3 regions of the Vibrio sp. Isolate22 genome follow, and region 1 is predicted to be linked to each of the others. Evidence: predicted binding sites of a transcription regulator. Region 1 holds the regulator's gene; each other region holds the start of a gene.
The links. Region 1 encodes MetJ, which represses methionine synthesis genes. Its sites were predicted from a motif close to TTAGACNTNTANANGTCTAA; they were not measured.

Region 2: metE (5-methyltetrahydropteroyltriglutamate--homocysteine S-methyltransferase) is a predicted target of MetJ. The motif match lies at 2,800-2,819, and genes of this name have one in related genera.
Region 3: metA (homoserine O-succinyltransferase) is a predicted target of MetJ. The motif match lies at 2,106-2,125, and genes of this name have one in related genera.

The regions. Positions count from the first base shown of each region.
Region 1 covers NZ_JAKEUW010000009.1:55,120-59,346, forward strand. The annotation lists gene L1D55_RS07680 (bifunctional aspartate kinase/homoserine dehydrogenase II) at 1-760, opposite strand, end outside; gene L1D55_RS07685 (O-succinylhomoserine (thiol)-lyase) at 763-1,944, opposite strand; gene metJ (met regulon transcriptional regulator MetJ) at 2,152-2,472, shown strand; gene L1D55_RS07695 (malic enzyme-like NAD(P)-binding protein) at 2,616-3,905, opposite strand.
Region 2 covers NZ_JAKEUW010000004.1:55,131-59,357, reverse strand. The annotation lists gene gspS2 (GspS/AspS pilotin family protein) at 1-176, shown strand, start outside; gene metE (5-methyltetrahydropteroyltriglutamate--homocysteine S-methyltransferase) at 263-2,608, opposite strand; gene L1D55_RS04245 (LysR substrate-binding domain-containing protein) at 2,891-3,802, shown strand; gene L1D55_RS04240 (DUF4250 domain-containing protein) at 3,921-4,121, opposite strand; gene L1D55_RS04235 (hypothetical protein) at 4,220-4,227, opposite strand, start outside.
Region 3 covers NZ_JAKEUW010000074.1:5,080-9,306, forward strand. The annotation lists gene L1D55_RS24360 (M20/M25/M40 family metallo-hydrolase) at 1-910, shown strand, start outside; gene L1D55_RS24365 (DUF3859 domain-containing protein) at 1,000-1,437, opposite strand; gene L1D55_RS24370 (ATP-binding protein) at 1,516-1,884, opposite strand; gene metA (homoserine O-succinyltransferase) at 2,149-3,090, shown strand; gene pilW (type IV pilus biogenesis/stability protein PilW) at 3,265-3,996, shown strand; gene rlmF (23S rRNA (adenine(1618)-N(6))-methyltransferase RlmF) at 4,089-4,227, opposite strand, start outside.

The DNA of each region.
Region 1 (4,227 bases):
GAGCGAGCTCACTTGCTTCATCAAGGCGAAGCAGAGGCAGTAAGCACGCATCCGACACCAAGCGAGGGTCGGCACTGTATACGCCAGCTACGTCACTCCAAATCGTTACGCGATCCACTTCAGCCAAAGCGCCAATCACGGTTGCTGAATAGTCTGAGCCGTTACGACCAAGCAAGACCGTTTCACCATCGCTGTTTTGCGCCATAAAGCCGGTAATCACCACGCGGCAATGAGCATGTTGCGCTAACGCTTCTTTAATAAGAGGGTAAGAACGTGCACGATCCACCTCTGGTTGTGCACCCACTTCAGCACGCAAGAAAGCACGAGCATCTTGCGCGACGGCTTGTAAATCATGTTGGCACAACAAAGCAGCTAACAAACGTGAAGACCAAACCTCACCGTGACCTAGGACCTGTGCTTTTTGTGCTTCGCTTAGAGGGGCTGTTAGCTCACCCAAAGCGGTAAATTCTTGTTGGATAGTCGCCGTAAGCTGCTCTGCAGGTTCACCTTCAAGCAGTGCTTCAATCAGTTCAAGCTGGAACTGACGAAGGGTTTGTAGGCACTCATGAGCAATACGCCCATCTTTATCAAGCGCTTCTACAAACTCAATCAAACGGTTAGTGGTTTTGCCTGCTGCCGACACAACCACTAAGTCGGTTGCTGATGAATACTCTCTAAGAATGTTTACCACACGTAGGTAACACTCAGGGTCAGCTAAACTGCTACCACCAAATTTATGTAGCTGGCGAAAGGTTGCCATTATTAACCCTCCCCTTCAGCGATAAAGCGTTGTGTCTTTTCAAACGCCTGCTTAAGGTCATCAATCAGGTCTTCTGCATCTTCAAGGCCAACAGAAAGACGCAGTAACTGTTGAGAAACGCCCGCCTCTGCTAGCGCTTCTTCACCCATTGCACGGTGAGTCATCGACGCTGGGTGACAAATCAGGCTCTCTACACCGCCAAGTGATTCCGCTAAAGAGAACAACTCTAACTCGCCAACAAAATATTTGAGCGCCTCGAATGAACCTGCAAACTCAAAACTCAGCATTGAGCCAAAGCCTGACTGTTGCTTCTTAGCGATCTCATGACCGGGATGTTCAGGAAGGCTTGGGTGATAAATCGCACCGACAAGATCTTGCTGTTGCAACGCAGTCAGAATTTCACGCGAACTCTCTTCGTGGACACGCATACGCGCACCTAGCGTACGGATACCACGCAGCGTCATGTAGCTATCAAATGGAGTACCGGTCGCACCAATACAGTTGCCCCACCATGCTAGCTCTTCAGCGTGCTCTTCTGTCTTAGTGATCACCACACCACCAATAACGTCCGAGTGGCCGTTGATGTATTTGGTCGTTGAGTGGATAACAAAGTCAGCACCCAACTCTAAAGGCTTTTGGAACACAGGAGTCAAAAACGTGTTGTCGACAGCAACCAGCGCACCAATCTCTTTCGCTTTACGGCAGGTTTCTGCAATATCAACTACGCGAACCAACGGGTTTGATGGTGTCTCTAATAAGATCAACTTTGGCTTAAGTGCGATCGCCGCGTCCAATGCCTCTTGATCCGATTGATCAACAAACAGAACTTTGAAGTCACCTTTAAGAGAGCGAGTGTTAAACAGACGGTAAGTACCACCGTAGCAGTCATGTGGTGCAACGATCAGATCATCGCCACCTAAGAAAGCCGAAACCCATAAGTTCAGTGCCGAAGTACCACAGTTAGTAACTACCGCGCCTTTGCCCGACTCAAGCTCAAACAGTGCTGTTTCTAATAAACCGCGGTTTGGGTTACCAGAACGGGTGTAATCATACTTTGGCACTTCACCAAAAGCGGGAAACCCATAGTTAGTCGAAAGATAAATTGGTGGGACAACGGCATGGTGTTGCGTGTCTGACTCGATACCAGTACGTACTGCGATTGTTGCTGGCTTCCGGCTGCTCATAGGTGCTTCCTTACAAGTTTGCGTCTGAGAGTCACAGCTGCTTGTCGGCATTTTGCGGCTGTGTTAGATATATGTTATTCACTTTACTTTCATAAACGTGAGACGTCAACACTTCTAGACGTCTATATGTCTTTGCTTATGGCGGTAAATCCCGCTAAAATCACCACTATTAATTTAATCTAACAACTAAAGTGATGAAGGTACGCAATGGCCGACTGGAATGGTGAATACATAAGCCCATATGCTGAGCATGGAAAGAAAAGCGAACAAGTAAAGAAGATTACAGTTTCTATCCCTTTAAAAGTGCTAAAGGTTCTTACTGACGAGCGTACTCGCCGCCAGATCAACAACCTTCGCCATGCAACAAACAGTGAGCTACTGTGCGAAGCCTTTCTACATGCGTACACAGGCCAACCACTGCCAACGGATGAAGACCTTCGTAAAGACCGCCCAGATGATATTCCTGCAGAAGTGAAAAAGCTGATGACAGAGATGGGTATCGAGTTCGAAGCGTTTGACGAAGAATAACAATAACTCAGTCACTGCCTTCAATATTGAGTCGCTTTAGCTGAATGTTCACATTACTGATTCGTATTTTCAGTGTTCTGTGAATAAGAGACATAAAAAAACCGACTCCAGATGAGTCGGTTTTTTATTATTTTGTTTAGCTTCTATGCCATGTAGTTAGCAGGCATCTCAATACGTGCAACGCCAGATTCAACCGCCGCTTCTGCTACTGCTTTCGCTACGCGAGGAAGTAGACGTGGGTCCATAGGCTTAGGAATGATGTAACCCTTACCGAACTCAAGTGACGTCTCACCCGCTGCTTTTAGTACTTCCGCTGGTACTTCTTCTTTCGCTAGGTCACGAATCGCTTTTACTGCCGCTAGCTTCATTTCGTCATTGATTTCGCTTGCACGTACATCAAGTGCACCACGGAAAATGAATGGGAAACAAAGTACGTTGTTTACTTGGTTAGGGTAATCACTGCGACCCGTCCCCATAATAAGGTCAGAACGAACTTCGTGAGCAAGCTCTGGCTTGATCTCTGGATCTGGGTTTGAACATGCAAACACAACTGGCTTATCAGCCATCAGCGTTAGTGCTTCTGCTGGAAGCAGGTTAGGACCTGATACGCCCAAGAATAGGTCAGCACCTTCGATAACATCTTCAAGCGTGCGCTTATCTGTGTTGTTTGCGAACAGCTCTTTGTATTCGTTCAGATCATCACGACGAGTGTGGATCACACCTTTACGGTCTAGCATGTAAATCTTCTCACGCTGAGCGCCACACTTAATCAGTAGCTCCATACAAGCAACCGCTGCTGCACCAGCACCTAGACAAACGATCTTACACTCTTCAAGCTTCTTACCTTGAAGTTCGATCGCGTTCAGCATACCTGCTGCTGTTACGATCGCAGTCCCGTGTTGGTCATCGTGGAATACTGGTACATCACAACGCTCAATCAGGCGACGTTCAATCTCAAAACAGTCTGGTGCTTTGATGTCTTCTAGGTTAATACCGCCGAATGTATCTGCGATATTCGCAACCGTATCGACAAACTCATCGATTGTGCGGTGTTTTACTTCAATATCGATAGAATCTAAACCAGCGAAACGCTTAAACAGTAGCGCTTTACCTTCCATTACTGGTTTAGAAGCAATTGGACCAAGGTTACCTAGGCCAAGAATCGCTGTACCGTTAGAGATAACTGCAACCATGTTGCCTTTACCTGTGTACTTGTAAACGTTATCTACGTTCTGTGCGATCTCACGAACTGGCTCAGCCACGCCTGGGCTGTAAGCAAGTGCTAGGTCTTCTGCAGAGTTTGCAGGCTTCGTCAGCTCAATGGCAATTTTGCCTGGAACTGGGAACTCATGATAATCAAGAGCTTGCTGACGGAATTGTTCTTGAGGTGATAATTCTTGAGAGGATTGGTCTTGGCGGCTGTCTTCAGACATAGGTGTAGGTTCCTAGGATATTATTATTAGGGGGATCTTGTTCATGTTAATGGATGTACTTCAAAGTTCCTAGGTGGTAAAGGCCTCTGTCTCATTAAAAAACGAGATTTCACTACTAATAAGACCAGTGAGCAGTTGAAATTACTATCGCTTGTTGAACTTTCGAGCGGATTTGCAGTGATGAGTCATAAGCGAAGAATTACCCTTCAATATTGAGGTAAGCCGCTTAGTGCAGGAGAGAATAAAAGCTTGAGGTGAAAGTTGATGTTTTCTCGAATTTCAGGCAACAAAAAAGGACACCGAAGTGTCCTTTTTATGTCTA
Region 2 (4,227 bases), on a different contig from region 1:
GTGCTAAGCCTTTGAACCACGTTGTCGATATGAGTGTGAATAGCTACTGCACCAACTCAGAGGTAAGAGCAAACCTAGATATGGGATTGGCTTACAACATCAAGATTCGTAACACACGCGGACAACTGATGGTCGAGAAGCTTATCAGCAAAGATACGTGTCAAACCGACAGCTAGATTCGAGATTCGAACAAACATAAAACTAGAAGGCCTCGTATTTGCGAGGCCTTTATTTTATTGAACAATCAAAATCCTAGGCTGAGCTATGCCTCAACAGATTCCCACTCTTTGCGTAGTGTTTTGGTTGCTGAGACAAGATTAGTCAATGCCGCTTCCGTCTCCGCCCAGTTACGAGTTTTAAGACCACAATCTGGGTTTGCCCATAAGCGTTCGGCAGGTATTTTTTCCGCCGCTTTCTTAAGCATGCTAATAATCCACTCTTGTGATGGGATGTTTGGTGAATGAATATCATAAACACCAGGGCCAATCGCATTCGGGTAGTTAAACTCTTCAAACGCTTTAAGCAGTTCCATATTCGAACGAGACGTCTCAATAGTAATCACATCAGCGTCTAATGCGGCAACTGAGTCGATAATTTCATTGAACTCGCTATAACACATATGAGTGTGAATCTGAGTCTCTGGCTTAGCACTAGCCGCGGAAATCTTAAAGGCATCAACCGCCCATTCTAAATATTCTGCATGGTCGCGTTTTTTCAGAGGCAGACCTTCACGAATAGCAGGTTCATCAATTTGAATAATGTTGATCCCTGCATCTTGCAAATCAGACACTTCATCACGCAGCGCAAATGCCAACTGATTAGTGATCTCTTTACGCGAGATATCCTCACGCGGGAACGTCCAACACAAAATAGTGACCGGGCCCGTTAACATGCCTTTCATCTGTTTAGATGTCAGTGATTGCGCATAAGTCGACCACTCAACCGTTATCGGTTTTTCGCGCTCAATATCCGCTACCACAATCGCAGGTTTCACGCAGCGAGAGCCGTAGCTTTGTACCCAGCCAAACTTTGTTGTTTGAAAGCCAGCTAAGTTCTCTGCAAAGTACTCCACCATGTCGTTGCGTTCCGCTTCACCGTGTACCAACACATCCAAATCGAGTGCTTCTTGGCGCTTCACCGCATCCGCGATATGACCTTTTAGTGCAGTCGTGTATTCCGCTTCGCTCAACTTCCCAGTGCGATAAGCGCTACGTTGAACACGGATCTCGCCGGTCTGTGGGAACGAACCTATCGTTGTAGTTGGTAACAACGGTAAACCTAAAACTTCCGACTGATGTGCAGCTCGCTCTGGGTAAGGAGCGCTGCGGTCAGCTAGTGCTTTTGTAATCGTGTTGAGGCGAGCCTGTACCTGTGGCTTATTAACATGGGTTGCACTCTTGCGAGCCACAATCGGCTGGCTATAAGTCTCGCACGCTAAAATGGCATTTTGATCGCCGTCTAGCGCCGCACCCAACAAGCTAACCTCTGTGACTTTCTGTTTAGCGAAAGCAAACCAGCTCTTCACTTCTTCACTGAGTGAATCTTCTAGCTCTAAATCAACGGGGCTATGAAGCAGCGAACATGAACTTGCCACCCACAGCTTATCGCCTAGCCTCTCTTTTATTGGTCGCAGTAACTCAAGCTGAGTAGCCAAGTCCGCTCGCCAGACATTGCGTCCGTTAATGATACCGGCAGACAGCACCCACTCTTCCGGTAATTGACTCACGACTTCATCGAGCTGCTGTGGCGCTGCAGCTAAATCAATATGCAATCCATTAACAGGCAGATTGACGATTGTATCTAAGGTGTCTGTCACCGAATCGAAGTACGTGGTTAATAACAGTTTCACATCACCTTGAATGACTTGATAAGCCAATTTAAATGAATCGACCCATTGTTTTTCAAGCTCAAGGGCAAGAATCGGCTCATCGATTTGAACCCACTCAACGCCCAACTTGGCTAACTTAGCCAAAATCGCTTGGTAAGCGGTCAACAGGCGAGGCAATAGGGTTAAGCGGTCAAATCCCTCTTCCACCTCTTTCCCTAGATACAAATAAGACAGTGGACCAATAAGGACAGGTTTCACCTTATGCCCTGCTTGAACGGCTTCATTCACCTCATCAAACAATTGAGGCCAGCTCACCTCAAATGAGTCACCTTTACTGAACTCAGGAACGATGTAGTGATAGTTGGTATTGAACCACTTAGTCATGTCAGACGCTGCTGAACCGTTTTTCGTACCTTCAGAAGCGTGTTTCCCACCACAACAAGCGACTTGAACTTGTGATTGCCCACGCCCCACTCGGAACAAGGTATCTAAATCAGGGATAGCTTTTTCCTCTTCGCTACCACCAGCATGACGCTTTGGTACGTGCCCTAAAAGCAAAGTCGTTGTCAGTACATGGTCGTACCATGCGAAGTCACCCGCAGTTGCAAAGCTAAGATTCGCATCAGCTTGTACATTCCAGTTACGATTTCTCAACTCGCTGCCTAGTTGTTTGAGTTCAGATTGATCAATTTCCCCACGCCAGTATTTCTCTAGTGTGAATTTGAGTTCGCGTTTTTCACCGATACGTGGGTAGCCAAGAATATGCGTTGTTGTCGTCATGAACCGATTCCTTATTCAATAATTATTAGTATCTTTTCAGACTGCCTGTTGAAAATTGCGCTTTCTCAAAAAGGCGTCTGGATGGCTAAACTATCTACCGAATCAGCTCAACGAACAACGTCCAAATATTCATCTTGTTTATTAAAAATATTCATCATCAAGCAGTCTGAGATCAATTTAATTAAATCCATCTGGACATCTAGACGTTTACAAATGATAAAAAACCCCGTAGGGTGATTATTAAGAAATATTGAATTGGCTTAGGGAATATGAGGAATACTCATGATAGAGCTTAAACATCTGCGAACATTGACGACCTTAAGAGACAGCGGTTCACTCACCGCAACAGCGACCTCTCTTCATCTGACTCAGTCGGCGCTTTCTCATCAATTGAAGGACCTAGAGGCGCGTATTGGTGGGCAGTTGTTCCTACGCAAAACTCGGCCAGTAAAGTTCACCTCAGAGGGTGAGATCTTGCTAAAACTCGCTGATGAGATTCAACCAAGAATCGCCAAAGCAGAGAATGAACTCGCGAGTCTGAAAGAGGACGTGAATGGTCGCCTACATATGGCGATCGAGTGTCACTCATGTTTTCAATGGTTAATGCCTGCTCTGAAGGAGTATCAAGTTGCTTGGCCAAGCGTGACTCTCGATTTCTCGTCCGGTTTTGGCTTTGAGCCCCTACCTGCGCTAATGGCTGGCGAGTTGGACCTGGTGATCACCTCAGATATTCAGCCTCGCTCCGAGATCCACTATGAGCCACTTTTCGATTTCGAGATGCGATTGATCACAGCAATTAACTCACCTTTGGCTGAGAATCCAAGCATTGATCCACAAGATCTTAGCGATCTCACGATGCTTTCGTACCCAGTTCAAAAGCAACGCCTAGATGTGGTAAAACACTTCTTGCAACCTGCAGGTATAGAACCGAAGAAATGGAAGCAAGCAGACAACACCTTGATGTTAGTGCAAATGGTATCAGCCGGGTTAGGAGTGGCAGCCTTACCAAACTGGGCAATCAGTGAGTTTTCAAGACAAGGGTTGATTGCTAGTAAGCCGCTGGGTAAAGGACTTTCAAGAAGATTGTTTGCTGCGGTGAGAAATTCAGAGAAAGACAAGCGGTACCTGCAAGCATTCTTCAGCACGGCAAGGCAGCAGAGTAAGAGCCACCTGGATGGAATTGAAGTTGTTTAGCTATATAAGCTATTAGAGCTGTACGAAAGTACAAAAACAAAAAAGTCACAGATTACCTGTGACTTTTTAGATTCCGCAGCATTGGTTTCGCGATACCTGTTCATTCACGAAACATAGATTACCTTGCGTATGACTTAAATTGGTTCGTCAGTGGATCGTATTGATAGCCAAGCATGTCTAGCTTACCTACGACACTTTCTATATCCATTTCATACATGCTAATCAGCTCTTCAAAACTGTCGCATTCTAAGCGCAGTTTTTCATTCACTATTCCCAGCAAGATAATACTATCTAGGCTTTTGACGTTACTTAAATCCATCTCGTACTCCTTACGAACACTCTGACTAGAATTAAGTTTAGAACGCTTAACCGCCCCACGCTAAAAAACAGATCACACTTCTTAACACACAGAAATGCTTACAGCG
Region 3 (4,227 bases), on a different contig from region 1:
ACTACCAGGTAGCACAGTATTCAGCTGCCACATGGACACAGTAACACCGGGTATCGGCATTGAACCAATCATCGAAGACGGCATCATCCGCTCAAAAGGCAACACTATCCTAGGCGGCGATGACAAATCTGGCATTGCGGCTATCATGGAAGCCGTTCGCTGCATTAAAGCTGAAGGTCAAGCACACAAGACCATTGAAATTGCATTCACAGTGTTCGAAGAAGGCGGTCTATTCGGGTCTTTGAACTTCGATATGTCTTACATTCAATCAGAGCACGCTATCGTTCTAGATACAGGCGGCCCTATCGGCACTATCGTAAACGCGGCTCCAGGCCAACAAAAAATCGTTGCAACAATAAAAGGTCGCCCTGCTCACGCTGGTCTAGCACCAGAAGAAGGCATCAGCGCAATTCAAGTAGCGGCAGATGCTATCACCAAAATGAACCTACTTCGTATTGATGAAGAAACAACTGCGAACGTAGGTATTGTTGAAGGCGGTCAAGCGACTAACATCGTTATGCCAGAGCTTAAAGTGGTTGCGGAAGCTCGCTCACTAAATGGCGATAAGCTAACAGCGCAAGTTGAACATATGATTTCAACGTTTGAAGAGAGCGCAAAGCAGTTCGGTGCTGAAGTCGAAATCGAATCAACTCGTGCTTACGATGCATTCGTCATTGCAGACGATCACCCGCACATTCTTTCTATCAAATCGGCGTTCGAAAAGCTTGGCGTGACTGCAAACACCAAACGCACTGGCGGCGGTAGCGATGCAAACAACTTCAATGCGAAAGGTTTAACTACGGTTAACCTATCTACGGGTATGGCGAAAGTTCACACTACGGAAGAGTACATCGCAGTGAAAGACATGGTTGCTATCACTGAGTTTGTTGTCGCTTACGTAACACAATAATCTTACTTCTAAGCTAGATGACGAACATCGTCTAGCTAATGTCAAAAAGCCGAGCCCATATAGGACTCGGCTTTTTTGTTTAGATTTATCTAGATAATTCGAGACTGGAACCCTCTACGCTTCCAAAATTGGCCTTCGTCTTTTGCTACTAAGTCGAATGTCTTATCTGCGATGATGTTACCTTTGAGTTCGACCGTCATGCGCCATTTACCAATCTTGTTTGAGACTGGTGCCCAAATGGTGTCGCCTAGGTAGAAATCCCAATCATTATTGCCAACGTACTCTTCGCCATCAAACGGCTCAAGCACTTCGCCTTTGTCGGTCGTGATATGTGGGTGGTAAATGCAGTAACGGATTTTTTCGCCTTTGGCTTTTTTAATATTCAAGATATAGCCAAACTCCACGTCGATTTCAGCGTCAACGGTAGTGGTGAACTCTTGGATTTTAGGTAGGTCTTTAGACTTAGAATCCCACGTGGAGTAAATACCGTAAGAAGTCATCTCTACGACAACAGAACGTTTTGCCATTTCAATCGTTACCTTGGAATTGCTTTGTTAGTTTAATATGAGGGTTCGCCCACTCTATAGAGCAGCACGAATGTTGAGCTACTCTTGCCAATCTCTCGCCATGCGCTTGATCACTGATGGTTCAATGTCGTGAATAGTTCCGTAGTTTTCTCGGCAAACTTCAATCACTAAATCCGCCTTGTATTTAAGTGCAAGCTGACGATAAGCCTTCATTTCCCAGTATTTGATGAAGGTGTTCGATACGACGACGTCCTTCCCTTGCTTTAGACCATTTTCAGCGGTGTTCTTGCACCACTCATGGGCCTGTTGTAACTGTTTAGGGTCAAAGCAGTATTCACCTTGTTCGTTGACAAAATACATATCGGCTTCGACATGCAAGGCGTCATAAGTTTTTGCTTTTGTTGACTTACCCGAACCTGGCAGCCCTCGAATGAGTATTAGCTTCATTGATACATTACGGCTTAAATCAAAAGCATGAGTTTATCGTAAATAGTACTCTGTTGCTCTGATTACTGGCGATATCAACACTTAATCACTCTTCTACACGTCTTGGCATTGCTAAGCAGAGACAATAACCACAAGATAACTAAGTGCTCTCTTGATAAAAACACAAATAATTTACAACTATCCATTTTGTATATCGACAAGCGTATCAAACTATTATAGATTTAGATGTATAGACGTCTACATATCTAGCTTAGGGAGAAAGCTGTGCCTATCCGCATTCCAGACCAATTGCCAGCGAGCGATGTTCTTCGTGAAGAAAACATCTTTGTTATGCCGCTATCAAGGGCATCGACACAGGAAATCCGTCCACTTCGAGTCTTGATCCTCAACCTAATGCCGAAGAAGATTGAAACCGAAACTCAATTCTTACGCCTTCTATCGAACAGCCCGTTGCAAGTGGATGTTGAACTGCTTCGAATCGATGACCGTCCAAGTAAAAACACACCGACCGAGCACCTCGATAACTTTTACCGTCAATTTGAGATGGTGAAAAACCGTAACTTTGATGGATTGATCATCACTGGTGCGCCATTGGGTTTGGTGCAGTTTGAAGATGTTATCTACTGGGATCACCTAAAAACCATCATGGAGTGGGCTAACAAGCACGTGACCTCGACTCTTTATGTGTGCTGGGCTGCTCAAGCGGGCTTGAAATTGCTGTATGACTTACCGAAGCGCACTCGTAAAGAGAAGCTGTCGGGCGTTTACAATCACGAGATCCATAACCCTTACCACCCTATTCTGCGTGGTTTTGATGACACCTTCTTAGCACCACACTCTCGCTATGCAGATTTCTCACCCGAGTATCTAGCAGAGCATACTGACCTTGATGTCCTTGCGACGTCAGATGTCGCTGGTGTGTATCTCGCGGCAACCAAAGACAAGCGAAACGTGTTTGTGACCGGTCACCCTGAATACGATGCGCATACGCTTCACAACGAATACATCCGTGATTTGGGTGAAGGCATGGAGCCAGTCATCCCAATTAACTACTATCCAAACAATAACCCAGACAACAAACCCGTTGCGAGCTGGCGAAGTCACGGGCACTTACTGTTCTCAAACTGGCTAAATTACTGCGTTTACCAACAAACGCCTTACGATTTGGATCACTTCAGCGAAGAGAACTTCACCAAAGACGACTAATTCTGTTAAGTCGCCTTCAAGTCATATCGTTCGCGCGAGCCGTTTGTCATCCCTCGATTTTGAGTCGGTAACAAACGGCTTTTTTATGGCGGGTGAGTCGCATTACCTCACCTTTTTGCCATTTAAAATAACGACTTCTCCTATCATGAACAAGCATCAAGAAGGAGTCCGTTAATGCCCGCAGCCAAGTTATTACATTCATTCATTATCATTGTTGCCATCTTGGTTTCGGGTTGTGTTTCCGTTACTGAGGGAGATACCAAAAAGGTCGATTCTGACCCTGTTTCAATGTCTGAATCGAGGATTGCGCTTGGCTTGGGATACATGGAACAACAGAACATGGTTCGTGCGCGAGAAAACCTAGAACTCGCGATTCAACATGCACCCAATTACTATCGTGCTCGCCTTTCCATGGCGCACTACTATGAGCAAGTCGGTGAAATTGACGAGGCAAGACAAGAGTACAAAAGAGCTCTTCGACTTGATTCAAGCAACGGAAACGTCCTCAATAACTACGGGACGTTTTTATGTAAGCAAGGCGAGTATAAACAGGCCGATAAGTACTTTAATCGCGCCATTGACCAGCCCTACTACTTAGTATCCGCCAGTTATGAGAACGCAGCTTTTTGCGCATTTAAGGCAGGTAATACAGAACAAGCCAAGTATTACTTCACACGCGCCATTGACCATGATCCGAACCGAGTAAAGTCGATATTACAGTTATCGAAAATTGAAGTGAGTGAAGCCGATTATAACGACGCTAGGCTTCGTCTGTTTAAGTTCCACCAGCGGTATGGCTATCAAATTCCATCGCTTCAAATTTTAGTCGATCTCGAAAAGAAAGCCGGAAACCATGCGCTTGAGAAGAAGTACCAAAGTAAGTTGGATGAATTGCTCTCTGCTTAACCAAATCTAATAAAAACGGGCTTGTTGATTGAACAACAAGCCCGTTTTTATTAATAGAATTAACGATACTTTCTAGTTTAATGTGTGAACCGTTATTTAAGCGCGATCCATTCTTGTCTTTGCTCGTCGTCCATAAAAGTCCATGCTACAAAGCGACTCACTTTCTGGCCTTGAGACATCTCTACGACTTTCACTTGTTTCGCTTTAAGCTTACCAAGTTCAGAACGAAGC